4 regions of the Brevibacillus jepli genome follow, and region 1 is predicted to be linked to each of the others. Evidence: riboswitches for the same ligand, from Rfam matches in the RefSeq annotation. Region 1 holds a riboswitch; each other region holds the start of a gene.
What was found. Region 1 has a riboswitch for S-adenosylmethionine ahead of AB1L17_RS19965 (MetQ/NlpA family ABC transporter substrate-binding protein). Riboswitches for the same ligand answer to the same signal wherever they lie in the genome.
Positions count from the first base shown of each region.

Region 2: linked by a shared signal. The riboswitch ahead of metH (methionine synthase) and the one ahead of AB1L17_RS19965 (MetQ/NlpA family ABC transporter substrate-binding protein) in region 1 are both predicted to bind S-adenosylmethionine.
Region 3: linked by a shared signal. The riboswitch ahead of metK (methionine adenosyltransferase) and the one ahead of AB1L17_RS19965 (MetQ/NlpA family ABC transporter substrate-binding protein) in region 1 are both predicted to bind S-adenosylmethionine.
Region 4: linked by a shared signal. The riboswitch ahead of AB1L17_RS18780 (homoserine dehydrogenase family protein) and the one ahead of AB1L17_RS19965 (MetQ/NlpA family ABC transporter substrate-binding protein) in region 1 are both predicted to bind S-adenosylmethionine.

Region 1 is NZ_JBFEFW010000019.1:21,709-29,661, reverse strand. It holds gene AB1L17_RS19975 (methionine ABC transporter permease) at 1-275, opposite strand, end outside; gene AB1L17_RS19970 (methionine ABC transporter ATP-binding protein) at 275-1,312, opposite strand; gene AB1L17_RS19965 (MetQ/NlpA family ABC transporter substrate-binding protein) at 1,355-2,182, opposite strand; SAM riboswitch class I at 2,288-2,389, opposite strand; gene AB1L17_RS19960 (DUF2294 domain-containing protein) at 2,610-2,966, shown strand; gene AB1L17_RS19955 (ABC transporter substrate-binding protein) at 3,163-4,236, shown strand; gene AB1L17_RS19950 (nucleoside hydrolase) at 4,321-5,250, shown strand; gene AB1L17_RS19945 (ABC transporter permease) at 5,277-6,098, shown strand; gene AB1L17_RS19940 (ABC transporter permease) at 6,104-6,892, shown strand; gene AB1L17_RS19935 (ABC transporter ATP-binding protein) at 6,908-7,953, shown strand, end outside.
Region 2 is NZ_JBFEFW010000003.1:116,306-124,258, reverse strand. It holds gene AB1L17_RS04350 (bifunctional homocysteine S-methyltransferase/methylenetetrahydrofolate reductase) at 1-1,536, opposite strand, end outside; gene metH (methionine synthase) at 1,569-5,015, opposite strand; SAM riboswitch class I at 5,133-5,234, opposite strand; gene AB1L17_RS04340 (YjcZ family sporulation protein) at 5,447-5,554, shown strand; gene AB1L17_RS04335 (YcdB/YcdC domain-containing protein) at 5,622-7,841, opposite strand; gene AB1L17_RS04330 (sigma-70 family RNA polymerase sigma factor) at 7,832-7,953, opposite strand, start outside.
Region 3 is NZ_JBFEFW010000011.1:97,094-105,046, forward strand. It holds gene AB1L17_RS14025 (accessory Sec system S-layer assembly protein) at 1-828, shown strand, start outside; gene AB1L17_RS14030 (SLAP domain-containing protein) at 928-1,890, shown strand; gene AB1L17_RS14035 (SLAP domain-containing protein) at 1,929-2,924, shown strand; gene AB1L17_RS14040 (S8 family peptidase) at 3,105-5,678, shown strand; SAM riboswitch class I at 5,739-5,840, shown strand; gene metK (methionine adenosyltransferase) at 5,974-7,179, shown strand; gene AB1L17_RS14050 (polysaccharide deacetylase family protein) at 7,332-7,953, shown strand, end outside.
Region 4 is NZ_JBFEFW010000017.1:26,920-34,872, reverse strand. It holds gene AB1L17_RS18800 (spore germination protein) at 1-1,495, opposite strand, end outside; gene AB1L17_RS18795 (DinB family protein) at 1,654-2,169, shown strand; gene AB1L17_RS18790 (methylated-DNA--[protein]-cysteine S-methyltransferase) at 2,198-2,695, shown strand; cobalamin riboswitch at 2,705-2,905, shown strand; gene AB1L17_RS18785 (hypothetical protein) at 2,937-3,275, shown strand; SAM riboswitch class I at 3,293-3,399, shown strand; SAM riboswitch class I at 3,472-3,584, shown strand; gene AB1L17_RS18780 (homoserine dehydrogenase family protein) at 3,694-4,962, shown strand; gene AB1L17_RS18775 (CapA family protein) at 5,063-6,217, opposite strand; gene AB1L17_RS18770 (VOC family protein) at 6,295-7,110, shown strand; gene AB1L17_RS18765 (NUDIX hydrolase) at 7,138-7,545, shown strand; gene AB1L17_RS18760 (hypothetical protein) at 7,571-7,953, shown strand, end outside.

The DNA of each region.
Region 1 (7,953 bases):
TCAATCCCGATCGAAGTACCGACGATCAGCTCCGTAAAAGGAATGATAGCGACCATCAAGATGATAAAAGGCAACGAGCGCACGATGTTGATGATGGTGTTAAGCGTGTGGTAAATGAATTTGTTCGGAAATAGGTGATTCGCCTGTGTGATGACGAGCAAAATCCCAAGTGGAATACCGATCAGTGTCGCAATAAACAGCGAGATTCCCACCATGATGACGGTCTCTTGCAGCGATTGCCCGAATACGGGAATCATTTCAATTAGACGCTCCATTAGCTGCGTACCTCCTCTCCGGACACGATATCGACGCGATAAACCGATTCGCGCAAGAAGCGAATGCCGTCTTGAATCGCCTGGTCTTCACCGGATATGTGCAAAAGTAAAATGCCGAGTGCCGTTCCTTTGATGGTCGTAATCGAGCCGTACAGCAGGTTGGTGCTGAGCGGGAATCGCGCAGACAGTGTGCCGAGTACAGGATCGAGAGCAGCGTCCCCGCGAAAGGCGACACGAACAATTTTGGAGACGGGTCCTGTTTCCTTGATTCTGGACAGAATTTCGTGTGGTACCTGATCGTCAAAAATCGTTTTGATAAAATTACGGGTCGTTTGCTCTTGCGGATTGCTGAAAACATCGAGAACGGAGCCTTGCTCGATGACGACACCGTTTTCCATGATGGCTACCTGGTCGCAGATTTTTTTGATGACCTGCATTTCATGCGTAATCAGCACGATAGTCAGGTTAAACTTTTGGTTAATGTCGAGCAACAGCTCCAGAATCGACTCAGTCGTCTGTGGATCGAGAGCAGAAGTCGCTTCATCACAGAGCAGGATTTCCGGATCGGTCGCAAGCGCACGAGCGATGCCCACCCGTTGCTTTTGTCCCCCCGATAGCTGAGAAGGATAAGCGTTTGCTTTATCAGACAAGCCAACCAAGCCGAGAAGGTCTTCTACCTTGCGCTTAATGACATCTTTGGGGACGCGATTCATCCGCAAGATTTCCGCCACATTGTCAAAGACATTATAGGAAGAGAGCAGGTTGAAGTGTTGAAAAATAATCCCGATCTTTTTGCGGGCTTGCCGCAGCTCTTTTTCCTTGAGGGTCAGCATGTTCTGGCCATTGACAATTACAGAACCGCTGGTCGGCTTCTCCAACAGGTTGATGGTACGGAGCAGGGTGCTTTTCCCCGCTCCGCTAAAGCCGATAACTCCGTAGATTTGCCCTTTTTCCACCTGCAGGGATACGCCTTTCAATGCCTCTACCTGCTTGTTTCCTACTTGATACGACTTATGAATATCGGTTAGCTGTATCATAACGAGTTCTCCTTGTTGTTCCTGATGTTCCTGGTGTCGATCTTACCAGGACGGCAGTACAGCTCCTTCAAAACGTTCGTCGATGAATTTTTTCACTTCTTCCGAACGGTAGATGTCCACCAGCTTTTTGACTGCTGGGTTGTCTTTGTTGGTTTCATTGACTGCCAAGATGTTCACGTATGGTGAGTCGGCGGTCTCAGCGAAGATCGCATCTTTTTTCGGGGAGTAGCCAGCTTCCATCGCAAAGTTCGTATTGATCGAAGCGACCTCTACGTTGTTCAGCGAGCGTGCGAGGAAAGCAGCCTCCAGCTCTTTGAATTGCAAATTTTTCGGGTTTTCTACGATGTCCAGTGGTGTTGCGTTGTCTCCCACACCGTCCTTGAGCTTAATCAAGCCAGCTGCCTGATAGAGCTGAAGGGCACGCGCGCGGTTGGTTGGGTCGTTTTGAATGCCGACAACGCCACCTGCTGGAATGTCTTCCACTTTTTTATGCTTGGTGGAGTACAGGCCCATCGGGTACGTTACGGTCTTTCCTACCTCGACGATTTTTGTTTTGTGATCTTGATTGAACTTCGCCAGGAACGGAATGGTTTGGAAGCTGTTCACATCGAGGTTGCCTTTATCGAGAGCTTGGTTCGGCTGCACATAATCGTTGAAAACGACCACTTCGACTTCGAGACCTTTGCCTTTTGCAACTTCTTTTACTTTGTTCAGAATCTCTTCATGCGGGCCGCCAGTGACGCCTACTTTGAGCGAGGTTTGTTCAGCAGCAGCACCGTTTGCAGGTGCGGCTTCTTGTTTGCCGCCGCAAGCCGTTACGAGAGATGCAGCGAGCAGTAGTGTAGTGAGTAATAGACCTGTCTTTTTCATTGTAAATACCCCTTTTCTCTGGATGTATGATGGAAATAGAAAAAGCCTCTTCCGACTGAAAGAGGCTGGAACTGCGAGTATGTAAACCACACTGCAACAATACCTCTCTTATCTGTCGGAATAAATCCGCTGGATTTGGCACCGAATCGTATACGATAGGTTGCCGAGGTGTCATAGGGCCAGTCCCTCAACCTCTCTTCATAAGAGAATGTGCTATGAAATTATCATTCCAAACATTGTTGTTAATTCTTATTTGGATAGTTGGATTATAACGGCTGATTTTTTGAGTGTCAACTGTTTTTGCAAACGAATGACTTGGTGGAAAAATGTGAAATTGATCTAAATACGAATATTACCTTGAAGAATTGAAAAATCATATGTATAATGAGAGCGAATGAACCTGATAACAGCTATCGCAGGTGATGACATGACTCTAGTGGACTCCAATGAAACCAGAAAAAAGCTGTCTGCCATCTATAATGAGATAGCAAAAGAGTTGTTCGGATTTGGAACGACATTGCTCCGAGTCACGATTGAGAATCAGATGATTACGTTCCAAGCCAAGCATCGCCGCTCTCCGCGCTCACAAGCGTTGGAAGGAGAAGCACCAGCACTCAAGCTCGAAGTCGATTTTCGGATGTCTATTCTTTATAAGAAGAAACTGAGAGAGCGACTGGAAGAAGAGATGGGGTTGCCGCTGGAAGCTGTGCTGCGGGACTACGACGCGCCTACGCAGTGGGCGATTACGAATGTTATTTTAGCTGAATCAGAACTGAATACCTGACGCAATCGTTCGGATTTTCTCTTTTGATCTATCTTAAGGGGAGACCGTAGACAGCGCGTATAACGGGTGTCACTTCTCTTTGTTTACGAAGAAAAGTGCTCTTGTTTAGAATGATACGTTCTAATCAAGGGTACTTTTCTTTTTATGTAATCACCATATTTTGTCATCAATTGAACCCAACTGGAGGAGAATTACGATGAAAAAATTACTTGCTGGAATCCTGTCTTTTTCTATGATGTCACTGGCTCTCGCTGGCTGTGGCAGCAATGATCAACAACAAGCAGGAGGGGCTGGTGGCGAAGCCAAGGGCGAGCCACAAAAGCTGGTCATCTCCACATGGGGCTTCTCTGAAGACTTTTTCCGCAAAGAAGTATATGAGCCATTTGAAAAAGAGCACAACGTAAAAATTGTGTTGGAAATCGGGAACAACGCCGAGCGCTTGAACAAAATTCGCCAAGGCAGCTCCGATGTAGACTTGATCTACCTCTCCGACTACTACGCACAACAAGGGATCGAGAGTGGCGCGTTTGAAAAAATCGATCGCAGCCGTATCCCGAATCTGGATCAAATCTACGATATCGCCAAAGCACCACTGGGCGAGGAGTACGGTCCAGCTTATACGATCGGACAATTCGGTATTGCCTACAATCCAAAGCTCGTCCAAACCGAGATCAAGGATTGGAAAGACCTGTGGAACCCTGAGCTGGCAGGCAAGCTGACACTGCCAAGCATTACGTCTACGACAGGCCCGATGGTCCTCGACAGTGCTTCTAAAGTAGCGGGCAGCAAAGAGTTTAACGAGGATCAAGCCTTCGCCAAAATGAAGGAAGTCAACCAAGGCATCGTGAAGTTCTACGACAAGACCTCCGAATACGTGAACATGTTCGGGCAAGAAGAAATCGGCGTAGGCCCAATTATGGAAATGTACTTCAAAGATATCAAGGCTGCTGTTCCAGAAGCCGTTTTCGTACAACCTGCAAGTGGCGGATATGCGGTCATGAATACGGTTAACATCGTAAAAGGCTCGAAAAACAAAGCGCTGGCAGAAGACTTCATCAACTACCAGCTGAGCAAGGAAGTTCAAGAGAAGTCAGCAAAAGCAAAAATTGATTCCCCTGTAAACAAGACCGTGCAATTGACGGAAGAGGAAGCAAAAGGTGTAACGTACGGCGAAGAAACCGTGAGCAAGCTGCAAATGCTGGACATGAAATTCGTAAACGAGCACTCCAAAGCATGGATTGACCGTTGGAATCGTGAAATCACGCAATAACGAACGATAGAAAAACAAAGGCGAGGGTATAGACATTTGTGGATATACCCTCGTTTTCATGAATGAACGTGAGGAGGACCACTCGTGCAAAAGATCATTCTTGATGTGGATACGGGCATTGATGATGCGCTTGGCATTATTCTCGCTGTGAAAAGCGGACAATTCGATCTGGTTGGGATCACCACCGTGAATGGCAATGTATCTCTGAGAAAAGCCACAGAAAACACGTGCAAAATTCTCGATTTCTTACAAGTCGGCGAGCGAATCCCTGTCGTGCCTGGAGCGTCCGAACCGCTGATGCGACCGTTGTTTTTCGAACATGCCGTACATGGCGAGGATGGCTTGGGCGGTGCTCTGGCAGGCGTTCCGATTTATACGAAGCCGACTGCTGGCTTTGCTCCTGATTTCATCGTAGAAAACGTACTCGCTCATTCCGGAGAGATCACACTCATCATGACAGGGCCGCTGACCAATTTGGCGCTGGCTGTGAAAAAATGTCCAGAGCTTGTCCAACACGTTAAGGAAGTTATCTTCATGGGTGGAGTGGTCCGCGAGCACGGCAATGTGACACCGGTTGCGGAGTATAACATGTACGTCGATCCCGAAGCAGCCAAGGTTGTATTTCATGCGGGCTTTCCGCAATTGACGCTGGTTGGACTGGATGTGACACGCAGAGTGCTGCTGAACGAGGAGCACATTCGCGAGCTAGGGGATACACCGATGGGCGAGTACGTGAGACAGAGTACGTCTGATTACCTCCATCGTTATTTTCAAAGAAACGGCGTCTATGCGTGCGCCATGCATGATCCATTGGCAGTCGCGGTTGCACTTGACCCGAAGCTGGTGAAAACGCAAAAGCTGTATGTGGATATCGAAACAAGAAGTGAGCTGTGTGATGGGCAAACGGTTTGCGACTTTCAAAACCGCCTGAGAAAAGAACCGAACATAAACGTCTGTCTGGACGTAGATGCAGATGCGTTCTTTGCGCGTTTTATCGGCGCATTGAAAGCCTGACGATACCGTGAACAGGAGTTAATCAGATGAGAAAAACGGGTCTTTATTTATTGCTGTTGCCGGGTGTGCTGTTTTTGACGCTGTTCATGGTCATTCCGATCGTGATGACGATTGCGTCCACCTTTTATCAAGATGGTAGCTTTACGATCCAAGGCTATCTCCAATTTCTTACCGATGCGTACTTCCTGAAAATTATGCTGACGACGCTGCAGGTTAGTCTGGTCACGACGATTGCATGTGTCCTGATCGGTTTTCCTGCCGCGTACTACATTTCCAAGCTTGGGCCTCGCAAAAAGGGCATCTTGCTGGCATTGGCGATCTTTCCTTTGCTGACGAGCTCTGTCGTGCGGTCGTTCTCTTGGATGATTATTCTCGGAAAAAAGGGCTTGTTGAACAGCTCGCTGCTTGCAATCGGGCTCATCGACAAGCCGTTGGAAATATTGTATACGCCGACTGCGATGATGATTGGTTTGATTCACCTGTTCCTGCCGTTGATCATTATTACGCTGGTAGGCGTAATGGAAAACATCGACCCGGATTTGCTGAAGGCGGCAGAAAGCCTGGGTGCTTCCAAGTTGACTGCCTTCTGGAAGGTTATTGTCCCGCTTAGCGTGCCTGGACTCATCATTGGTAGCATTCTGGTGTTTGTCGGCAGCTTGACCGCGTATACCACGCCTGCTCTACTAGGCGGAAAACAACGGGTAATCTCCACGTTCCTTTATCAAAATGCGATTACGCTCAATGACTGGCATTTGGCTTCTGTCATTGCCACGATCATGATTGTCATTACATTTGTCGTCATTTACTTCATGAACAAGCTGGCGACGAAATTAAATCCGAAGGGGTAGAAGCTATGCAGGAGAAAAATCGCGGGTTGGCCCTGTTTACCTCTCTCGTCTTTCTGTTTTTGCTAGGGCCGCTCATTATCATTTCTTTTACGTCTTTTGAGCCGGGGAGCGTCTTGAAGTTTCCGCCGGAGGGCTTTTCCTTACGATGGTATGAAAACATTTTCAATGTAGAAATGTTCATGACGACGTTCAAGACGTCGATGTTCGTTTCCTTGCTGGGGAATCTCTTGGCGCTCTTGTTGGGGATTCCGGCAGCCTATGCGCTCAGTCGCTTTGATTTTCGCGGCAAGGGCATCTTGAATGGCATTTTCATCTCGCCTGTCCTGATTCCGGGGATCGTGATGGGTTTTGCCATGCTGAAATACGTCATCGTCGTGTATAACTTGCCGATTTATGCGGGACTTCTCGTCGGTCATACAGTGCTGATGCTTCCATTTATCATTCGCGTCATTGCATCATCCCTGTCCAACTTTGACTTCGCCATTGAAGAAGCGGCGCTGAGCCTTGGGGCAGGTCGTCTCGAAACCTTTTTCAAAGTCGTCTTGCCGAATATTCGCTCCGGAATCATTGCTGCGATCCTGATCGCCTTTCTTGAGTCGTTCAACAACGTAGATATCTCTGTTTTTATGACAGGACCAGGGGTGAGCACGCTGCCGATCCAGATGCTGACGTACGTAGAAAACAACTTCGATCCGACGATCGCCGCGATTTCCGTGCTGCTCATGATTCTTACGGCTATTCTCATGTTCATCATTGAACGATTGATGGGGCTTTCCTACTTTACAAAACGATAACGGAGGCATCAACTCATGGCATTGCTCACGCTTGATAACGTATCGGTTGCCTATGACAATCAATATATTTTGCAAAACTTCAATTTGAATATCGAAAAGGGACAGCTGATCTCCCTTCTGGGTCCAAGTGGATGCGGAAAAACGACGACACTGCGTCTGATTGCCGGTTTTCTCGAAGCCAAGGATGGTCGGTTCATGTTTGAAGGAAAGGATTATACGCGCGTTCCGGTGAACAAGCGCAATTTCGGGTTTGTATTCCAGAGCTATGCGTTGTTTCCGCACCTTTCTGTATTTGATAACGTGGCGTTTGGTCTTCGTCTGCGCAAGGTAAGTGAGTCAGAAGTGAAAACACGCGTGCATCAGATTTTAGATGTGGTTAGCCTCGGTGGCTTCGAAAAACGTTTCCCCAAGGAGCTGTCCGGTGGACAAAGACAGCGCGTGGCAATTGCCCGTGCATTGGTGATTCAGCCTGACCTGCTCCTGTTCGATGAGCCGCTCAGTAACCTCGATGCCAATCTGCGGATCAACATGCGCGTAGAAATCCGTCGCATTCAGCAGGAGCTGGGGATTACGACTGTGTACGTATCACATGACCAAGAGGAATGCTTCTCCATCTCGGATCAGGTCGCGATCATGAACAAGGGTGTTATTGAGCAGCTCGACGATCCGGCTACCATTTTCAAATATCCGAAGACGGAGTTCATCGCGCGTTTTATCGGCTTTACCAACTTCATCGACTTCGCAGAGCGCACGGAGCAAAACGGAGAGATCGCCCTGCGTGTTGGTGATCATCAGTTTACAGCATCCAAGCACCCGGGTACGGCTAATCCATCGGGCAAAAAATGCGCCATGCGTCCAGATGATCTCTTGGTTACCACCGAAGAGTCGATCGAGTCGGGTATGAACCGTCTGCGTGGAACGGTTAAGGTCAGCACGTTTTTGGGACGCAGCTATCAATATGTTGTGGAAACAGAGTTGGGCGATTTCACTGTCAATCAGGAGATGGAGACGCCATACAAAACGGGCCTAAACGTCAATCTGCTGTTTCCAAAAGACAAAGT
Region 2 (7,953 bases), on a different contig from region 1:
GGATTCGGCATCGTACACAGGCTGCGTCATAATGTAATCCGCGCCTGCCTCGACCTTCTTTTCCAAACGGGCAACAGCAGCATCCATATTTCGAACATTCGGGTTAAACGCAGCACCCACGATGAACTGTGCTTTTTGTTTTAACGGTCGTCCCGAGAACGAAACGCCTTCGTTCAACTGCTTCACCATGCGAATCAGATCAAATGACGTCACATCAAATACCGAGCTGGCACCCGGCAAATCACCAAAGCGCGAGGGGTCACCTGTAATCACCAATATTTGGTCGATCCCCAATGCATGCAGCCCCATCAAGTGCGATTGTTGTCCGATCAGGTTGCGGTCGCGGCAAGCGATATGCAAAAGCGGATCGATTCCGTGCCTGCCCTTCATGAGTGCCCCCAGAGCCATATTGCTCATCCGCACTGTTGCCAGCGAGTTGTCCGCAAGCGTAATGGCATCTGCTCCGGCCTTGTGAAGCTCGCAGCATCCATGGAGAAACTGATCAGCATCCAAATCACGCGGCGGATCAAATTCAACGATGATCGTCGTTGCGGTTTTTACCCGTTCGACAATGCTCGGTTTATCCCTCTCACGCGTATTCTGCACAGAAATCAACGGACGATCTCCTGGTACGATGGTCGGATTCACACGCGCTTGCGGCTCGAGTGACTCGAGTGCATCCGCAATCGCCTTCACGTGTGCTGGAGTGGTTCCGCAGCATCCACCAATCAGTCGTACGCCCTGCTCACGCAAGCGAAGCGCACTCTGGCCGAAATATTCAGCTGATGATTTAAAGGCGTATTCTCCGTCAGTCATTCCCAATCGACCTGCATTCGGGAAAACAGACAAGAGTGTATCTTCTGGAATCACCGTATTTTCAAACGAACGGAGTAATTCCGCAGGACCTAGGCGACAGTTTAGTCCGATTACATCAGCACCTGCGGCTTTCAGTTCGGAAAAAGCATCTGTCAATGCGTAGCCATCACGCGTACGCCCTACTTCCAAGGTAGCTAACTGGGCGATTACCGGTACATCTGTTAATGGACGAATCACTTCGATAGCCAGAAGCAGCTCCTCCAAGTCCAGGAACGTCTCCAGAATAATGCCGTCTACACCAGCGTGTAACAAAGCAATTGCCTGTTCCTCATACTGATCACGGTACTCATCCAAAACCTTTTTCTTCACCCGTCCAGCCAAAATCGAGCCGATGCTTCCTGCTACATATGCATCATCCTGCGCTGCTTCTCGTGCAATGGCTACTGCGAGTCGGTTAATTCGCGCTACCTTATGCTCCAAGCCGTATCTGCTCAAGGCTTCTCGGTTAGCAGAATACGTATTTGTCTCCAAAAAACGCGCACCGGCCTGATAGTACGATGTATGAACTTCATGAACCAATCGAGGATTGGACAAGCACAGCTCCTCAAAACTGACACCAACCGGGACGCCCAGCCCGTGCAGCTGGGTCGCCATCGCTCCATCTCCGACTAGCAGGTGGTCTTTCAAATACGCTCGTAAATCTTTCTTGCTCGTCGTCAACTCAATCCCTTCTCTCCCGTTTACATTTATCTTTAGACTTCAAAAATAGATGGACCTGCATTGAAGTACCGCGCTTCTGGGTGAGCAAATACCATTGCCGATACGGAAGCCTCTGGCTCCATCATGAAGCCCTCTGTCAACTGAACACCGATATCCTCCGGACGAAGCAGACGGAACAACTGCGCCTGATCCTCCAGGTTCGGGCAAGCAGGATAACCGAAGGATACACGAATCCCCTGATATCTGGCACCGAAGCGTTCCAGCATCGTCATCTCGACCGGGTCCGGTATTCCCCACACGTCACGCATGACGTGGTGAATGCGCTCAGCGAATGCCTCTGCAAGCTCAAGAGCCAAAGCTTGGAGGACGTGAGAGCGCAAGTAATCGCCACGCTCTTTTAGCTCTGTAGACTTTTCACGAATCCCTCCACCAGCTGTTACGGTGAGGAATCCAACATAATCCATTTCGTTGCTCTCCACTGGTCGTAAGAAATCGGAGAGGCATAGATGTGGTTCTTCCAGCTGACGCGGGAACGAGAAGCGCTCCAGCAGCTTGCTGTGGTCTTTTGGATCATAAACCAAAATGTCGTTGCCATCTGACTGTGCCGGGAAGAACTGATACACACCGTGTGTCGTAATGGTTCCTTTTTGCTTCGCTTCATTTAATAGTTCTTCTACGATGCCATACAGCTCCAGTACTTTCTCGTCGCCTGCTTCTATCAATCTATCCACATTTCCACGTACACCGAGATGCTTTCCGAGAAGCATCCGCAGATTCAAGTACGGCTGAAGGTGGCTGATCGGATATTGTCGCAGGACATGGCGATCACAATCTGGCGGCAGATGAATCGGGACTGTTCTGCTAATGGCTGAGCGAGCTGGCAAAGGTGCTTTTGTCTCCTCCACAACAGGCTGCTCTGTTGCGACTGCTTCTAACAAATGCTGCTGTTCCTCTACCAAGCGATCACGCTCTTCCGGATTTTGCAGACGATTGACGAGCTCCAGACCGTCCATGGCATCTTTTGCGTATAAAACGATACCGCGATATTCCGGTGCAATCCGGTTCGAGGTGAACTTGCGGGTTAAAGCCGCACCGCCAACCATCATCGGGACATCAATTCCTGCATCACGCAGGTCCTGTGCGGTAATGACCATTTGCTGTGCGGATTTTACCAAGAGCCCCGATAATCCGATTGCATCGGGCTTTTCTTCTCTGCATGCGGCAATCAATTGCTCTGGCGGTACCTTGATTCCTAGATTGACGACATTGTAGCCATTGTTCGATAAGATGATTTCCACCAGGTTTTTCCCGATGTCATGTACATCGCCCTTGACTGTCGCCAACAAGATTTTTCCCTTCGCAGCGGCATCGCTCTTTTCCATGAATGGCTCCAGAAACGAAACGGATGCTTTCATAACTTCCGCGCTTTGCAAAACCTCTGCGACGATAAGTTGATTGCCGTTGAACAGGCGACCGACCTCTTCCATCCCTGTCATCAATGGTCCGTTGATGATCTCCAGCGGTGCATATTTTTCCAAAGCCAGCTTCAGGTCTTCCACCAGACCATCTTTTGAACCCTCGACCACATAGCGGGCCAAGCGCTCCTCGACAGTCAACGAAGAGACTTCCACACTGACTTCCTTTTTCTTTTGGCGATAAAATTCTGTAAATGCCGCCAGCGTCTCATCATTCGTCTCGAAAAGCAGTGCTTCTGCCAGCCTTCTCTCGTCTTCTGGAATCGATGCGTAGCGCTCCAGCTTTTCCGTGTTCACGATGGCGTAATCGAGACCTGCGAGTGTCGTGTGGTACAAGAAGACCGCATTCAGTACCTCCCGTCCCGCTGCAGGCAAACCGAAGGAAACGTTACTGACACCAAGGATCGTCTTGCACGCAGGCATGGCCTGTTTGATCAAACGAATACCTTCAACTGTTTCTTTCGCAGAACCGATGTATTGTTCATCCCCTGTTCCTACTGGGAAAACGAGTGGATCGAAAATAATATCCTGCGGCTTTATTCCATACTGGTTCACGAGAAGGTCGTAGGAGCGTTGTGCAACCTCCAGCTTCTTTTCGCGTGTGACAGCCATACCCGCTTCCTCGATCGTACCAACGACAACAGCTGCACCAAACTTGTGAATGAGCGGCACCACTTCCTCAAAACGCTCCAGTCCGTCTTCCAGGTTGATCGAGTTGAGAATAGCCTTTCCTTGCGAATAGCGAAGTCCCAGCTCCATGACCTTGGCATCTGTCGAATCTATCATGAGAGGAGCCTTTACTTTTTTCACGATGAACTGTAGGAATTTTTCCATATCTTCGTATTCATCGCGATCCGGGTCAGCCAAGCATATATCGATGACGTGTGCTCCACGCTTCACTTGGGCTCGGGCAATATCAGATGCTTCTTCATAGTGGCCACCCGCGATCAGATCACGGAACTTTTTGGAGCCGATGACATTGGTTCTCTCCCCTACAAGTAGAGGACGATTGTCATCCTCGACATAAACAACATCGATCCCGGAGACGACACTCAGCGGGTCTACAGCTGCGCTGCGCGGCTTGCAGTCTTTCAATGTTTCCGCCATGGCTCTGATATGGTCTGGCGTCGTTCCGCAGCAACCACCCGCAACATTTATCCAGCCCTGTTCAGCGAATGCGCGCATTTTGGAAGCCAGTCCTTGGGGCGTTTCATGGTAATGACCGTTCTCGTCAGGCAATCCTGCGTTCGGATAGCAGCTGACTGCACAGTGGGCGAGCCCCGACAGCGTCCGCAAATGATCACGCATGAATTCCGGTCCCGTCGCACAGTTCAGACCAATCGAAACTGGCTGTAAATGCTCCAAGGAGAAATAGAAGGCCTCGATGTTCTGACCCGCCAGCGTCGTGCCCATCGGTTCAATTGTCCCTGACAGCATCACCGGGATTTCTGTCTCGAGCTCTGCAAAAGCCTTGCGAATACCGATTCCTCCAGCCTTGACGTTTAGCGTATCCTGTGAGGTTTCCAAAAGCAGAACATCAGAGCCGCCGAGAATCAAGCCTTTTGCCTGACGATAGTACGCCTCGACCAGCTCATCGAAAGTGACACCGCCTGTTAACGCAAGAGTTTTGGTCGTAGGTCCCATCGCTCCTGCGACAAAACGCGGCCACTCCTCCGTAGAATAGGCATCCACCGCTTCTCTGGCCAAGCGGGCAGCCGCTATATTGATTTCAAGGTCTTTATCAGCCACATCGTACTCAGCTAATACGATCGAAGCAGCACCAAACGTATTCGTCTCAACGATGTCTGCGCCCGCCTCCAAATATTTCTCATGGATCGAACGGATCACATCTGGTCTGGTCAGGTTCAGGAGTTCATTACAGCCATCATAGGCCTCACCGCCAAAATCATCTGCTGTCAGATTTGCCTGTTGAAGCATGGTGCCCATCGCACCATCCAGAATCAGAATTTTCCGGGAAAGCTGTTCGCGAAAAGTTGGTTTCATTGACGTGCCCCTTTTCTCCCTTGCATCGGCTTATTTCTCAGTAGTTCGGTACATAAAAAAATCCTCTTCTTTGAAAGAAGAGGATTTGTCAGCAGATACGAAAACGCCTGAGACATCCTCTTATCTTTCAAAGCACGTAGCTTTGCTGGAATTGGCACCGGATTTTTACCGGTTGCCGAGGCTTCATCAGGCCAGTCCCTCTGCCTCTCTGGATAAGAGTCGTACATTTGTCATTTAGTTGTTTTACGAATTGTCTTGAATGTTTGCAAGTATCTTAACACCCCCTTTGTCTCCCCGTCAATTGTGAATTGTCTATTTTTTACTGAGCCACTCCACTTACGCGCCCATTTTTGCATCAGTGGGCATCCGCCCAATCCAATATCGGCATTCGTGTATAGACTGGAGTATAACGGAAAGGAGGGGAAAGCAAGATGAGTACATCATTCTGCGGTAACGGATTTTTCGGTGACTGCTTCGCAATCGTGCTCGTGCTGTTTATCCTGTTGGTAATTATTGGGTGTTCGTGTGACGACTGTTAGATAAGTGATAAAAAAGGCTATCCCAAAAGCCATCAGGAATGGCTGCGGGATAGCCTTTTTTTCGTTTTTAGTTGGTAATGATCTCACCTGTCACAGCATCGATCGTCATTCTTTTATTCGCCAGTTTTTCGTCACTCCACGGCACATAAGCCAGCTTAGGCTGCGTTAATTGCTTCTGATCCACATCTTTTATCAAATAGACCAGCTTTAAAGGCATGACACGTAAATACTCCTCTACAGCCTTGTCCTTCGAGACGATGTTGCCTGCGGCAGGCAGCTCCACCAGTTCATGCGTCTCTCTAAAATTATGGAACTTCGTCACTTTGCCCGTCGAGGGATCGACCGTTACCGAATAGGCCGAATTTGGATTATCGTCGTCCAGTACAGGAATGCCGTCTTTGCTTATGAAATACTCGAATCCCCATTCTCCTGATGACACCGGATTCGCTTCGCCTGCATCCAAGACCTGCGCCAATTGTACTTCTGTTACGCCTGGATCGACGTATTTATGCAGGAAAGCCAGTGCTGCTGCTTCCGCTTGTTCGCGTTTGACTGTGACTTTCGTATCCGATCGCGGTGTTCCCAGTCCTACGACACTGCCTGTTTCTGCAATAACTTCTACACCGATATATTTGTCGTTTTTATCATTCCACACATATTCCTTGCGTCCATCGCGATCAATCGTACTCTCTCTGTAGGTCGAGTCATCTACCTGTATGCCAAATTCGGCTTGCAGCAGTGCTTTTGCCTCCTCCTTGGAGCGAACCTTGACGTAATCCTTCGGAGTTGAAATCGCATGGGCTTTCTTTGTATTCAACTGATCGTATGCGAGACCGTTGTTTCCCGTACCATACACAATTTTGCCGGTTGTCGCATCAATGTTCCACTCCGTTCCATCCTCTCGTCCCGCCAGCATGAAGGAAACACCAGGCGTGTACTCCAAGACAGGCTTGCCTTTTTCTACTTTTTCTCCGGAGCTGGTATCAAGCATTTGTACGTATCGAAGCTTCATGTGCTCACTCAGCTCTTCGATGGCGACCTTTTCAGAAACCGCAGTAGACACATCCGGGTACTGCGAAGCGTCGAATGTGACGGGCTCCTTATTGAAAAACAGGAGGTTACCAGCTTCATCTGTAGATATGCGTATCACATCAGATAATACCGGCAATCCGTTATGATAACGTTGGTACAAGCCTGGCTTGCTCTCGTCCGCCAGTCGATAATTCTCGCTATCTGCTCCGAGCAGCTTGCTCAGGAACTGACGCTCTTGCTCTTTGGCTTTTTCTCCTTCTGCTTTCTTTTCATCCTTCTTCTCAACGGAGTAGAATTCCAGGGCTTGCCCATTCCCAACGATACGAAGAGAAGCCTGGTGCCCTACCTTATTGACTTTCCCTACGTCCAGTGACATGCCATCGCTGTTCTTTGCTTTATCAAAAAGAAGAAGCGAATGGTTCATATCAGGCATAGCATCTGTCAGCTTGGTGAAAAAGGCTTGTTCACTCTTGTTTATACGCCCAAAAAACGCGACCTGCTCTTTGCTATTAACGCGAACAGACGTGATATCGAACGGAACAGGATGGCCATTTTCCATTCGTTGATAGTTAACGCTCATCCACTCGCCTTCTGCCCAATAGTCGTTGCGATAGACCTCTGTTCCTATGTGCCGATAGGCCTTGCTTTCCTCCCCCAAGAAATCTTGAAGGAATACACTCGCTACACTCTCAGCAGTCTTGGCTGAAGGTAATGTTACTGCCTGTTGTTCTTCCCGATCATCCGGATCTGGGTCCAGTCTCTCACTTTCAATCATAAAGCTCTCGATTTGTCCAGTTTGTGTATCATAAGCAACCGTGGCACGAGCGTTATCACCTTCCAATAGCGTTACGTCAGTAATCGAATGTCGGGTACTATCCACTCTTATTGTCATCTTGCTCAAAGCTGGAAGCGCCTTTTTCAATGGCAAAATGGCCTCTTCTGGCGCCACCTTTACACTGTTCTGATTTGCCTCTGTATTCTTTTTATCCGTTCCATTCGCTGCAACTGCGTTCGCCAAATTTTTGCCACTTGGCATTTGTGGAGGAAACCAGCCTTGTTGCTGCATGCCCACTGCTGTTACTGCCAGGCAAGCTGCCAGCGATCCTGCCATGAATATTCTGTTTCGATTCTTGTGTTTATCCTTTGCAATCGCGCCTCTGATCCGTAATTCCATTTCTTTTGTAAACCTCACTTCTTCTATAGATTCTTGGCTTCCATCCCGTACCGCTTCACGAATTTGCTTATCTACGTCCATTCCAATCCCTCCTTTTCACACAATGCCTTAAAATGTTTCCGGGCCCGGGACAATTGGGTTCGTACGGCATCTTCTGAAATATCCAACACTTGTGCAATCTCTTTTATCGACA
Region 3 (7,953 bases), on a different contig from region 1:
GAAGAGGACCAGGCACAGGATGCAGCTTCTGGCGTTATGACAACGCTCTCCTTGCATAAATCATGGGAAGATAAGCTTACTCCACAGGAGAAGTATTCGCTTTCCTTTATGGCGCAAGAATTAGCTCCGCTGCAGGAAGGGAATATCTCCCTGGCAGGGACAGCTCTTGTTCCACATGATGATGGGATCGAAGTGACAGCGTTCATCCGGAACAGTTCTGATGAGCCTGTACAACTTAATGAGACGACACTGGTGGTACTGTTCGGTGATCAGGAGCTTTTTACTCGCCAGACGTTTGATCTGGGCGAGATCGGGGAAATTCCACCGCGTTCCGCAAGACCGTGGTCGTTTGTATTTGCTAGAGAACACTTCTTAAAAGTAGATGTTCTGTTGGCCAATTGGAAAATTGCTTTTGAATTGGCCGAAAAGAAAATGGTTCTGCCACAGCAACTAGAGCTAGAGGAATCATGGATTAAGGCGCTGTCTGAAGAACAGAAAACTTACTTGATTCAGTTAGCCAAGAATCTTCCTGCATTAAAAGAGGGAGAGGTCAATATACAGAGTGTGCAGCTTGGACGATCCCCAGAAGGCGATCTTCATGTCATGCTTCTGATAAGAAACGGCTCTGCGCAGTCCCTTTCCTTTGAAAGATTACCGTTGGCGCTGTTTGATGCGAGTGGCGATAAAGTGGCAGAAGGTTCATTTGAACTGGGTAACCTGACGGTAAATGCAAATACGAGTAAACCATGGCTGTTTATTTTCCCACCAGAAAGCATCCAAATGGAAGATCCTGATTTGTCCCGCTGGAAAGTAAGCGTGCCACAATAGGACTGAGTTTTCGACAGGCCAATTTGCATGGGCTAGTCAAAAACGTTTATGATGATAAGAGAAGCTTCGTTCGTGTCCGGACGTGTGAGGAGGTATCATATGTTTTCTTTTATGAAGAATTTGTTAGGTAAGGATCAACAGAAGCGCTCGTTAGAGGATCTTAAAAAAGAGATTCAGGAAGAATCGACAATTGATTTAGCATCCATGACAAGCGACGAGGTCGAAATGGACAGTCAAGCAGGGCAGGAAAACCTTGCAGCGAAGGCTGAGAAAATTCGAACGGAACTATCCTTGAACCCGATTTGGGAAAGTGAGCTGGATTCGGAGAAAAAGTACACGCTTCGCTTTTTGCAGGCAGAATTGCCTGAGATGGTACCAGGCATGATTAGTGTAACTGGCTTCAGTATGATTCCACAGCCAAATGGAATGACTGTTGCTATGTTTTTCCGCAATTCCACGAATAAGCCTGTGCGTATTAAAAATGTAAGTTTAGCCATTTATCTAGATGATAAGCCGTTTGCACGTGTGAAGGTAGATTTGTCTGATATGGGTGCCATTCCTCCGCAGAGCAGCCGTCCATGGGAGATTTTGTTCCCGGAAGAAAGCTATCTGCATGACAATTTCTCATTTAGCCGCTGGAAAGTGGTTATGAAGGCTGGCAGAAACACGCATGTTTGGCCGCGTACACTGGAGCTTGATCCGGAAATGGAGAAGCGCATGACTGATCGTCAAAAGGACCGTCTAGAAGCACTGACACAGTCATTGCCTTTGATTCCTATTAATACTGTAGAAATATCGGGATTTGACATTCGGAAGACGGATGAAGGAAACTTGGTGGTAGGCATGCTTTTCCGAAATGGTCTAAGCCAAGATTACCGTCCGGAAAAACTCAAAATGACGATTTCGGATGCAGATGGAGATGTAGTTGCGACAGGCTCTCTGGATGCAAGCTCCATTCGAGTGAAGCCTGGATATAGCCGTCCGTGGCTGATTGTCTTCCCGCCTAAATTTGTGAAAAAGCCTGATGCCGACCTGAAAAGATGGACGCTTGACGTAGAGTAGCGCGAATTTTTCAGGTATGGGAAAGAGGAGGTTGTCTTATGAGTTGGTTATTGGAGAATTGGTTTGGTTCCAAGGAGAGCTTGGAGCAAGTACGCGAAGATATTCATGAGAATCTTCATAGAGAGTTTTATTTGGGTGTATCTGGACTGGATAACCCGCAGCAATCTGCGAACCGTGTGGAATCGAAGGAACTGTTTTTGGTGATGAACGGTCCGTGGGAAGCTCAATTGGATGACGCTGAGCAGGAGCTATTGCAATATGCTCACGATGAAATGCCTCCAGTTGTTCGCAACGAAGTCGGCATCATTCCGTTCTTTACGCAGGTTACGAATGAAGGGTATTTGGTTTTGACCTACATTCGTAATGCGACCGACCGCAGTGTTTTGCTGCAAAAGCTCCCGCTGTCTTTGATGACAGAGGAAGGTGTAGAAGTAGCGAGAAAAACATTTGACCTGATTGCATCGGGTCCTGTGGGAGAAATGTCCAGCCGTCCGATGGAATTTATGTTCCGTTGGGATGAGTTCGCCCATATCCCTGAAAAAGAGATCCCTCTGAAGCTGGCTTTTATCAAGCCTAAGAAGCATGAAGTAGAGGATAATCAAAATTTTAATTTGGGTCTGAGCACGGATGAGTCTGAGCAGTACTTGCAACAGGCTGCAGAGAAATCTCCAATTGTAGAGGGCGAAGTAGATTTGCAAGTTCTCGACATTAAGCCAGGAGAAGATAACGGCCTGAAAGTTGTCGTTGCTTTCCGTAACGGTTTGGAGAAACGTCTGGAATTTACCGAAGTGCCCATTATCGTTCATGATAAAGCGGGCGATACAGTAGCGCGTGTACATTTCACCCTGGAAAACATGAAGGTAGAAGCGAAGAGCCATCGTGTATGGGCGTTCAATATTCCGTTCTCCTCCTTTAAAAAAGAAGAGGTAAGTGTAGAGGAACTGACTGCCTTTATTCCAAAAGCGCAGCAAAGAAAAAAAGAAAAAGCTCAGGTAGCACCTGAAGTAGAAGACAATAAAGGTTTGTTACAGTAAGAAGAGAACCCTTTTTGCCGATGGTGAAAAGGGTTTTTCTTCTGTTAAAGTGTTCCAAATATTGGGTAATCAGGGTTGCGTGTCCCCCTTTGCATCCGCTATGCTAGGACGAGAAGACAAATACCTGAATTCCTTTTAGACTGCTACTTTTGCAGGGGAGAGAAGGAAGGACTGTTTTACATGAAAAAATCAGTGAACATGTCAGTGGCTGTTACATTAACCGTCACACTCATTATGGCAAACAACCAATCGGGCTTGGCAGCAACTCCAGCAGCCAATGACTACTATTTGACTAACCAGCTGCACTTAAGCCAAATCAAAGCAGACAAGGCATGGCCAACCGTAAATAGCAATGAGCAGATTACGATAGCTGTGTTGGATACTGGAGCGGATTATAAACACCCTGATTTAAAGGACAACCTTTTGCCAGGTGTGAATCTCGTCAATCCCGGGAGGTCAGCACAGGACGACAACGGGCATGGAACAGAAGTAGCTGGTGTTCTTGCTGCAAGCGGAAATAATAACATCGGTGTTTCTGGGGTCTTGTGGAATGCCAAGATTTTGCCGATTAAAATCTTGAACAGCAAGGCGCAATCCGATGAGGAATTGATTGCGAAAGGCATCAATGTTGCTTTGGATCGTGGGGCCAAAGTCATTGTGATGTCAATTAGCAGTATGGCATACTCCAAGTCGATGACAGCAGCTGTGCAACGAGCGGAGAGAAGCGGGGCTGTGTTGGTTGCGGCAAGTGGTAATGAAAGTAGCCGTGTGGCGTATCCAGCTGCGTACCCAACAGTCGTAGCGGTAGGGGCTGTGAGAAGCAACAACCAAGTACTGCCCCAGGCTAATACGGGGCCTGAACTGAACCTGGTAGCCCCTGGTTTTAATGTATACACTACGAAGCTTGGTGGGAAATACGGTTCTTTTAGTGGTACTTCAGCCGCAGCACCGCAAGTCGCTGGTGCAGCTGCGCTCATTCTCGCTCGTCATCCAAAGCTTAGTCCATTTGATGTAAGGCAATTGCTATATCAAACGGCGACAGATTTGGGGGAGAGAGGCTGGGATCTGAAGACAGGATACGGCTTGCTGGATGTGAATAAGGCAGTGAAAACTGCGCTTTCTTACGACTTTTTAGAGCCGAATAATTCCCCCTCTAAAGCAAAGGCATTTCCAATTGAGTCACAAATACGTGGTAATTTGGGACCAAAAGATACAGTAGATTGGCTGAGGATGGACATCCCTTACGATGGAAAGGTCAGCTTTACGGCTACAGTGACATCGGGTATTTCTTCAGCGATGGCTGCTACCTTTTACCCGGATAATCGTCCGCCGATTACACAGTACTTCGGCAACGGCGATACCGTAACCGTCCCGGTCAAGGCGGGAAGAATGGACATCCGGTTGATGCGTAACGGTGGAGTCAACAGCGCTTTTACCTACGTGTTGACGAGCAAATTTACCATCAACCCGGACAGAAACGAACCAAATGATACACAAGAGACAGCCAGACCACTCGTGGGGAACCAAATCAGCGTAACAGGTAATTTTCACGATGAGGGGGATCCGGATTGGTTTTCCTACTACGTTCGTGAATACGGGTATTTAGATATCTCTGTTAGCCCTGATAACAAGCGGGTGGATATGCTTCTGGGTCTTGGTAAACAAGAGCCTGGGAAAAAAACAGTAGTCTGGGATCCTGAATACGATAATGGAACGAAAGACAATCCGACTGAGCGTGTCCAAAAAGAAGTGTCACCGGGTAAGTATTTCATCCGTGTGAGTGAGTATTCGCGGAATGCGGTGAATGGTAATTACCAGCTGGATCTTGGGTATACGCCAGTAAGAAAAGACCTGAATGAGCCGAATGACACCTATCAGAAAGCGTCTCCGCTAAGCGGCGGGACCGTGATGACAGGGACATTCCCGACGGCAACAGATTCTGACTGGTTCCACTTTACTGTTAATAACGAATCGTATGTGACGTTTCGAGCTCCGTACATTCCTGTCGACAGTGGCTTTCGATTCGCACTCTACAGTGATCGAAACATGAACTACGCGCTTGCTTCGACAAATGAAGTAGCGGAGCTGTCCAGTAGAGGACATGACATTATCGGTTTGCGTTTGCAACCAGGAAAATATTATGTTCGACTCAATAGCGGTAGTCCGTTCAAATACGAATCGTACCGCATGACGGTAACCCAGCAGAAATTGCTAGCAGGCTATCGCGACATTTCGGACCACTGGGCGCGCTCGGAGATCGTCCGCCTCAGCTCTCGCGGTATTGTAAATGGGTTTAACGACGCGTCGTTCAAGCCCAATCAGGCAGTGACCCGCGCGGAGTTTGCGACGATGCTGCTCAAGGCCATGCGTGCTACGGGGTCTAAGGTAGCGACAACCTACACAGGCAAAACGACCTTTCGAGACATGTCAAAACGCCACTGGGCTTATAATAACCTGGGGGTAGCCTATCAATTAGGAATTTTGAAAGGGTACCCGAAAAATGAAATGAAGCCGGATCAGCAGATCTCGCGAGCAGAGATGGCTGTTATGATCGCGCGTGCACGCAATGTTTTGCTGTACAACCGCAATCATTCGAATTATCAGGATGTGCCAACGAGCCACTGGGCTTCACCAGCCATTGAAGCTTTGACATCTAGAAATTGGGTAAGCGGGTATGGCTCTAGCTTTAAACCAAATGGAAGGGCAACACGTGCTGAAGTCGTGGTCTTGCTTTCCAAAGCCTATCAATTGTAAGCAATCTTTGCCTATTGACACCATAGAAAAAAACAATTATTCTATATTCCGTAATGGATACTCTTATCCAGAGCAGGCGGAGGGACTGGCCCTATGAAGCCCGGCAACCGATCTCGAGCGGTGCTAACCAGCAGAACGGACATCTGTTCTGGCCGATAAGAGGATGAAGGAAGCAAAAAACGCTCAAACCTTTTCCTCCCAAAAGATGGAAAAGGTTTTTTATTTGCGTTTACGTAGATAAAATCCTGACTCGGCTACCACACTATTTGTATGAGGTCAAAGGAGGTATTTTCTCATGGCTTTGCAAAAAGGTCGTCGTCTGTTTACATCCGAATCTGTAACCGAAGGACATCCGGATAAAATTTGTGACCAAATTTCCGACTCCATCTTGGATGCGATCCTGTCCAAAGATCCAAACGCTCGCGTTGCTTGCGAAACTTCCGTAACTACCGGTTTGGTTCTCGTAGCAGGTGAAATCACTACAAACACATACGTAGACATCCAAAAGCTCGTTCGTGAAACCATTCGTGAAATCGGTTATGACCGTGCGAAATTCGGTTTTGACGCTGACACTTGCGGTGTTATTACTGCAATTGGCGAGCAGTCCGCTGACATTGCACTTGGTGTAGACCAAGCATTGGAAGCACGCGAAGGTAAAATGACTGACGCGCAGATCGAAGCAATTGGTGCTGGTGACCAAGGTTTGATGTTTGGTTTTGCTTGCAATGAAACACCTGAGCTGATGCCACTTCCGATCAGCATGTCTCACCAATTGGCTCGTCGTCTGACTGAAGTACGTAAAAACGGTACGCTTGCTTACCTCCGTCCTGACGGAAAAACACAAGTAACCGTTGAGTACGATGGCGACAAACCAGTTCGTATTGACACAATCGTTATTTCTACCCAACATGCTCCTGAAACGACTTTGGAGCAAATCAAGCAAGATCTGGTTGAACAAGTAATCAAACCTGTTGTTCCAGCTGAATTGTTGGATGCAGATACCAAATACTTCATTAACCCAACTGGTCGTTTCGTAATTGGCGGACCACAAGGGGATGCTGGCTTGACTGGCCGCAAAATCATCGTAGATACTTACGGCGGTTATGCTCGTCATGGCGGCGGTGCGTTCTCCGGTAAAGATCCAACAAAGGTTGACCGTTCCGGTGCTTACGCAGCTCGTTATGTAGCGAAAAACATCGTAGCTGCTGGCCTCGCAGACAAATGTGAAGTACAAGTTGCTTACGCTATTGGTGTAGCACAACCAGTTTCCATCGCAGTAGATACTTTCGGTACGGGTACGATTTCCGAAGAAGCTCTGGTAACATTGGTTCGCAAACACTTCGACCTTCGTCCTGCTGGTATCATCAAGCAGCTCGACCTGCGTCGTCCTATCTACAAGCAAACAGCGGCATATGGCCACTTCGGACGCAATGACCTGAATGTTCCTTGGGAGCAAACAGACAAAGCAGAAATCCTGAAGCAAGAGGCTGCTCAACTGTAATATTTATGAATGGCATAGAAAGAGCCTGGTATTGCTACTGGGCTCTTTTTCTTTTTTAGGAGCAAAGTCATCCAATTATTGGGCCGTTTGTTGCACAGGAATTGGTAGGACTGTGTCGAATCTCCTAGGGAGGAAGTAGAGGAGGGGTTTTTTTGCCGAACAGAAGGCTCTTCCTGATCGTATTTCTTACTTTTTTGTTGCTTGCAATGGCGATTGGATTATTAGGCGGCTCTATATTGGAAAAAAAGAATACACAAGAAGTGCAACCTTTTCCCCAAGTGGATACGTCTATAAGCATAAGTGAGACAAAAAATGCTGAGCCAAACGTCACACCAACAGAAGAAGCAACGGTTCAAACGAAAAAGTGGTATAACAATCAGGTCGTGGTTTTGACGTACCACCATGTCATGGATCAATCAAATCAGCGGTATGTCATAGCTCCTGATCAATTTGCCCGACATATGAAATTTTTACACGATAACAACCTGAATCCAATTTCGCTGGATGAATTCCTAAGATTTATGGAGACGGGTACCTTACCGACTGAGAATGCTGTTCTGATTACGTTTGACGATGGGTACGAGAGTTATTACACAAAAGCATTTCCAGTCTTACGTACATATGGCTACCCGTCAGTGAACTTCGCGATTGCGGGTCGCTTACGAGATGTAGCCGACCGAAAACGGGAGAATATGACGCCGCCACTTACGCGTCAACAGGTAAACGAAATGATTCATTCGGGACTGGTTTCGATCGGTTCCCACACGTACAGCC
Region 4 (7,953 bases), on a different contig from region 1:
CTACCCCTAAGCTGAATGGCCTTGTTCGCATCATCCACCAGGGGGCACGGATGATCGTGTCCTTCAGATCGCTAAAAACAAAGGGAGTCATGGGGGTCAGATAAGAATATCCAAAAGGACGTAGGTTCGTTAGGTGGATATAAATGATGAGTAACCCGCATGTCATGCCAAACAAGCCAAATAAACCAGCCAGAATCATGATAGGGAATCGCAGAAAGCGAAAGGCCAGACCAAGATCGTATTGAGGGATGATAAATGAGGCAATCCCTGTGAACGAAACAATAATGACCATAGATGCCGAGACGATCCCTGCTTGTACGGCGGCAGTGCCGATAATGAGTGCCCCGATAATGGATACTGCTTGCCCGATTGATTTCGGAATGCGTATAGCTGCTTCTCGTAACGCCTCAAACGATACCTCCATGATGAGAGCCTCAATCAATGCTGGAAAAGGAACCACTTCCCGAGATGCCGTGATCGTTACCAACAATTTGGGAGGGATCATTTCCGGGTGAAACGTAGTAATTGCAATATAAGAAGATGGCAATAACAGCGAAATAATAACAAAAAGGTAACGTAGCCAGCGAATCCACGTGCTGGCAAAAAAACGTTGATAATAGTCTTCGGCTGATTGGAGAAGCATGAACAGAGTGACAGGTGCAAGAACAACCGTGGGTGTGCCATCCACGATGATACCGACCCGTCCTTCCAACAGCGAAGCAACGACAACGTCAGGCCGTTCCGTAAATTGTACTTGGGGAAATGGAGAAAAGGGGGAGTAATCCATTGCTTCCTCCAGAAAACTGCTGCCAAATACACTGTCTACTTTTATTTGTGTCAACCGATTCCGAACTTCGTCAACTAATTCATTCTTGCATATTCCCTGCACATACATGATGATTACAGTCGTGTTCGTATGCTTGCCAATCTGCAGTGTTTCCGACTTGAGATCGGGAGACTTCAATCGCTTCCTGATGAGGGTGAAGTTATCAACTGCACTTTCAATAAAACTTTCACGTGGACCTCGTACGGTAGCTTCATTAGGTGGCTCATCGATGTCTCGTTTTTTATGCGAAGCAAGAGGCAAGGCGATCATTCTCTTTTCTCCCTCTACAAGCAAAAGCACGTGGCTATTGAGGATAGAAGAGACGCCATCTTTTTTTGTGATGAGATGATAGTCTGTGATAGGTAGCTGCTTCTTCTCAAAAAGGTGGTTACGAAGTTCTGCCTCATCCATAGCCACAGACGATAGGAGGGGGTGCAATACCTCTTCCTGAATCGATTGGATATCGATCATGTTCTGCAAATAAATGAGTGCACAGACTACGTGCTGTCCGACTGAGAAAGTGTGATATACCACATCGGAACGATCGGCTAGTTGTTGACGAAACCACTTGAGTTGATCCTCAAGCGGTTCAATTGAATCCTGTGTCTCCTTCTCTTTCGGATTCGCTGATTTCTTTCTCCATTTCTTAACAGAGGCGATTTTTTTCATCGTACGCACCCTTGCTCATCTTTCATTTATGTGGATAGCCTTACACAAACTACCAGGATTTATTCTTAGTATCAACACGGGGTAAACAACTGTTCAACATGTATGTCTGGCTTGTGTAGAGTAATGGTATAATTTGTTTACAAAGGGAGGGTGAAGATATGCTTAGACGACCGGAAAGAGATGAGTACGCTCATTATTTTGACTATTATGTTGGACTAGTTCCAGAGGGCGAGCTGCAAACGATCCTCACACAACAAGGAGAGAGTGTAGTCGCCTTATTTTCTTCTCTTGCGCAAGAGCAGATTGAATATCGGTATGCCCCTGGAAAATGGACGGTAAAAGAAGTGTTGGGCCATCTCGTGGACTCAGAAAGAATCATGAGTTATCGCTTGCTCCGAATCGCCCGAGGAGACAAGACACCCCTGATTGGGTTTGATGAAAATGCTTTTGTAGAAGGCGCTTTATATCAGCAGCGAGAGCTCTCTGATTTGATAGAGGAGTACAAAGCAGTGCGTAGCTCTACTGTAGCGCAGGTGCGCGGAATCTCGCCAGAAGCGTGGTTGCGTACGGGACTTGCCAACGGTAACCAGCTATCTGCCAGGACATTGGCGTATGTGATTGCAGGACATGAAGCACACCACTGCAAGATTTTGAAAGAAAGATATTTAGGATAGATCGACCCACGATCCACGGAGGTCTTGCATGCGAACGATCCAGACAATCGATTATGTCTCGCCAATCGGCATTATCGAAATCAGTGGAACCGAAGAAGGGGTGTGCTCTATCCTATTCACAGATCGGGAGGAATCCATCCCGCACGAACAAGAAGAAAAATGCCCGCAGCCCCTCCGCGTTTGCAGGCAACAGCTAGAAGAATATTTTGCCGGCACAAGACAAGATTTTACGGTTCCCATGTGGATGGACGGGACAGGTTTCCAAAAAACAGTATGGAACACATTGACCACGATTCCTTATGCACAAAAGATAACGTACACACAGCTAGCCGCGTTAATTGGCAAGGAAAATGCGGTTAGGGCTGTTGGTAATGCCAATGGCAAAAATCGTTTGAACATCATCGTGCCTTGCCACAGACTCATTGGGGCAAACGGGAGCTTAACCGGATATTCGGGTGGATTGTGGAGAAAGGAATGGCTACAGAACCACGAGCGATCACATCAATGGTCACCGAAGCAGAAATGAATGAGCCAATTACATAGGTTGGAAACAGGTTCCTTAAGGTATAGAGATGCCACAAGGATAATAGGGAAGCTCGGTGCAATTCCGACACGGTCCCGCCACTGTAAGAGGGGAGTCAGCGTCAACAAGCCACTGGTCTATGAAATAGACGGGGAAGGCGACGCAAGACGATGATCCCAAAGTCAGGAGACCTGCCTGTTTCGACAACACTGATAGACCTACGGGAGATAGGGAGGTGTTAGAAATGGCTTGCGAAAATCAACGAGTGGACAAGTATGTCCCTCCTTTTCTGGCATTTTCTAACGATCGTACCGGTCGCGAGGAAAATGCTTTTTTATTTTGGGCAAGATACCAGAATAGGAGGGTGTGTGATGATCCAACTTTTCATTTGCCAATGGTGTGGATATATGGAGGAAAAAGAGCTGCCAGAGGAAAGCGAGGAGAGTTTATTTCGTTGCGCGTGCTGCAGCATGGAAGAGGTAGAAAGCCTGTTCGTGATTCACTGAAAGTCTTGCCTAATCAGCTTACAATCAGAAAAGAAAGAATTTTGTTGACGCTCGCCTTGGAATTTCTTAGAATATAGCTCAACAGCATAAATGGTTCTTATCCAGAGAGGTGGAGGGTCTGGCCCGATGAAGCCCGGCAACCGTTGCGTATTGCGACAAGGTGCCAATTCCTGCGGGACGTTTCGTCTCGAAAGATAAGAAGCGGGTTATTCCATCAGTAGATGAACCTTCTTCTTAGCGAAGAAGGTTTTTTTATTTGCCAATTTCATATTTTCTTTATCCAGAGAGGTGGAGGGACTGGCCCGATGAAGCCCGGCAACCGTCATGCATATTTTTGTGACAAGGTGCCAATTCCTGCAGGACATATACGTCCTGGGAGATAAGGAGAGGGAGCACTAGCTGCTAACAAGCCTTCTTCTTATCGAAGATGGCTTTTCTTTTTTCTGTGATACCAAAGCAAACTCTTAAAAAATTTCGGGGTATGAGGTGGTCAGGATGAGTGCAGAAGTAGTACGTGTGGGATTGTTGGGATTGGGAACAGTGGGGGGGGGCGTAATCAAAACGATCCGTTCACAACAGGAGAAGCTGGCTTCTCGTCTGGGAAAACGAATCGAGATCGTCAAAGCATTGGTGCGTGACTCGGAAAAAGAGCGGGCGATTTATGTCGATCCCTCTTTACTGACAACGGATTTCGAGGATGTATTGAAAAGCGATGTGGATATCGTGGTGGAAGTCATGGGTGGTGTAGAACCTACTTATGATTACGTCCGCGCTTTGATAGAAAAGGGTTGCCACGTGGTAACAGCAAACAAAGAGCTCCTCGCGAAAAGAGGAACGGAGCTAGTCGATCTGGCGAATCAGCATCAGGTGCATCTCGCCTATGAAGCGAGTGTCGCTGGGGGCATCCCGATCCTTAGTGTGTTACGGCAGTTCCTCCGTACGAATGATATTTACGGCGTTCGCGGTATTCTCAATGGTACAACGAACTTCATTTTGACGAAAATGGAGGCAGAGCAGCTCTCTTACCAGGAGGTGCTAAAGCAAGCGCAGGAGCTGGGTTATGCGGAAGCGGACCCTCGCTCGGACGTAGAAGGCTTTGACGCCATGTACAAACTGTATATCTTGGCACAGCTTGTCTACGGAGAATCGCTGCCATTAGCTGATGTCGTTCGCAAAGGGATTTCGGATTTATCAGCGGGGCATATCCGGATTGCGAGCGAGCTCGGCTACCGAATCAAGCTGATTGCGCAGGCTTATCAAGCGGATAATGGCATACGCTTGTCTGTTCAGCCAACCATGCTTCCTCAAAGCCATCCTTTGGCGCAAATCCACGATGCGTTTAATGCCGTCCAGCTATCCGGCAATATCGTGGGAGACTTGTTGTTTACAGGAAGAGGAGCGGGGGAGCTCCCTACAGCGAGTGCTGTTGTTGAGGATTTGGCCTATTTGTTGACCCAGCCATTTACGCCGCACCCGACATGGAAGGAAAAAACCGCTGACACAGCCGGGGAAACAGCGGAATCTACAGAACGCTTCCTATGTTATCTCGAAGGTTCATGTCAATCCGCTACACCAGATCGCGTCTTGCATTTCCTTCGGCAGGCAGGAGTAAGCGTGCACAAGCTAAAAGTCCAATTTGACCTAGGTGGAGTATTGCGTGCAGGCTTGATCGTGACAGGTATCAGTGATGAGCACGAGTCCTTGCTGAAAAGTGATTTCGGCTTATCGGTTCGCTGCTTCCCGTTATTGGAGTCGGCTGAATAAAAGCAAACAGGCAGCATCGGCGTTTTCTCACGTGAGAAATACCGCCCCTTGCTGCCTGTCTGCTGATTGATTGTCTTGATGTTGATGTAGAAGCGAGGAGTCAAGAAGAGACTTGTACTCGCCCATCGCTTTGGATCTCGACGCCCTCTGAAATGGACTCGATGCGTTTTAGCAGGGCGGCTCCATTGCTTTCATTCATAGGTACGGCTTGTCCCAATTCTGCATGGAACGGAAGCATCGTTAGCTCACAATCGCCGCTTTTCGTACAGCTCGCCTGAAGGACCATCGACTCCCACGTCTTGGGTTCGCTTGATCGAGTGAAAATGAAATTGCCGAGACTGTACGCAATCCATTTGTCGTTGTAGCGTTCAAAGCCTTGAAGCACGTGGGGATGACCGCCGACGATCAAATCTGCACCAGCATCGATGTACGCGCGAGACAATTCTTTCTGATGATCGACAGGATAATCAGATCGTTCCTTTCCCCAGTGTGCAATGACGACAACGAGGTCTGCGTGGCTGTTCGCCTGCTGAATGGCTTTCACGGCAAGAGCTGGGTCATAGGAGGCGGCCAGACCTGGCTGGGTATTCCCTGCAAACCAGCTCGTTTCGGGAATGACCCTGCTGAAGCCGAGAATCGCGATCTTGATCCCATTCTTTTCGATGAATACAGGTGCATAGGCTCTGCTGGCATCCTTACCTGCCCCTACATATTCAATCTGGTTATCGTCCAATGCGACAAAGGTATCGAGCAAGCCCGGCACCCCTTGGTCCATCGAGTGGTTGTTGGCGAGATTCACCACATCAATCCCAGCTTTTTTCATGGCTGGAACAGCAAGTGGAGACGATTTGTAGACATATGTCTTGTTCTGGGCAGGAACGCCTGTAGCGGTGACAGGAGTCTCCAGATTGGCGATCGTAATATCATCCTGCAAAAATAGCGAGCTTACATGCTTGTACGGATAGTCATAGCTGTTTGCGAGCAAGGTTTTTTCTACATTTCCTGACATCATGATGTCACCGACGAAGGTGAGCTGCACAGAGGATTTTTGATGAACGGTGTTGTCAGGAACTGGTTGTATGTTAGGGTTGGCATTTTTCCCATCATGGTTCATAACGGTATCGACCACATAGTAGGTTCCGACGACGAAGATTGCCAACATACTAAAAAGGAGTGTGTTTTTTCCTGCTCGTACCCATTTTCTACGTGCTTGCTTGCGTCGGGCTTGTACCCGACTCTTTCTGGACTCGTTCATTTTTCCCCCTAACATTCCTATCAATAGATAAATGAATTTTGATATCCTATAAGTAATACGAAAAGAGGCGAAAAAAGGTGCGATTAACTTTTGATCACTTGGTACATTTTGTACAACGAACACCTCAGGAAGCATCCGAATTATTTTGCGAAGCGGGCTTTCATGCAGTAGCGGGTGGGCGCCATGCGTCGTGGGGGACATGGAATAGCCTTAGTTATTTCGGGCTTTCGTATGTTGAATTTTTGGCGGTAGAGCATAAAGAGCTGGCTCGACAATCAGACAACCCGCTGATACGGCAATGCATCGAGGATGAGGCAACCGGAGAAGGCTTCGGACAGATTGCGCTCCGTACGAATGAGATGGATAAGTGGGCAGAGCGACTTCGGAGTCAAGGTATGCATGTTACTGGGCCTGTTGAGGGGAGGCGTACTCGTGACGACGGAACGACGCTTCGTTGGCGGATGTTGTTCCTTGAAGATGCTGACAGTGCTCTTCTACCGCCATTTCTCATTGAATGGCAGCAAACGGACGAAGAGCGCATAGAAGATTTGGCGAAGCGTGGCATTGTAGCTGCACATCCGAATGGGGCTTCCCATCTCCAATCGATAGGCTATGCCGTGGCTGATCTTGATGTAGCAACTGCTCGCTGGCACAGCTGGTTCGGATGGGAAAAAGGTGAAAAATTCCACAATAAGGAAGTGGGGGCCATCTGCCAAGCATTTGAGCTTCCGGGTGGAAACATTGTGCTCTGTCAACCGACAGAGGAGGGCTTGGCGCATTCTGCATGGAGCACTCGTGGGCAAAGACCGTTTTTTGCGAGGCTGGCAGGAACAGGCAAGGAAAGCGAGTATAAGATTTGTGGAGGTTCTTACTTTCTAACAGCGCTGGAATAGTCGTTTAGAGGAGATGGAGGCGTACATATGGGGTCACCTCGGCATATTGTTTCTGCAGCAGCGATTATCATCAATGAGCGTCAGGAGATTTTATTGATCAAGGGTCCGCGAAGAGGATGGGAAATGCCTGGTGGAAAAGTAGAAGAGGGAGAATCAATTATGCAGGCAGCCATTAGAGAGACGAAGGAAGAATGCGGTTTAGAGATCGAAGTGACGAAGTTTTGCGGCATTTTTCAAAATGTTAGAAAAAGCCGTTGTCATACATTATTTTTAGCCAAGCCAATCGGGGGAGAGTTGATAACAACCCCAGAATGCTTGGAGGCAGGCTTTTTCCCGGTGAAGGAAGCTTTGGAGATGATCACCTGGAAAAACTTCCGACAACGCATTGAGCTGTGTTTGCGGGAAGATGAACAGCCTTTTTACGTAGAATTTTAATTTTGGGCAGGAAGAGGAGTATAAAATGATAGAAGCTATAGATAAGTTTACCTATCAAGAGAGGTACCAATGCTGGGATGGGTCTATCATTGTAACTAGCACGAATGCGTTGTTCGGGGAACATGAAATCGAATTACCCGCCTATATGGAAAGCACGAGCACAACCATGACCGAAGAAGAATATCAAACGGTTTGCTACATAAAAAATAATTTTACTTCTATTTACTATGCGATCTTGCAGACTTTGTTTGCGTGGCAAGAAAAAGGCTTTTGTTTCGAGCGATATGATAGGGAGACGCATGCGTTTCATCCGATTGAGTTTACTTGTGCGGAAGACATCCATTCTTATATAGGGATGCCTACCGTGGAAATCATCAGTGGCTATGTGAAAGAGGGGTACGCATTCTT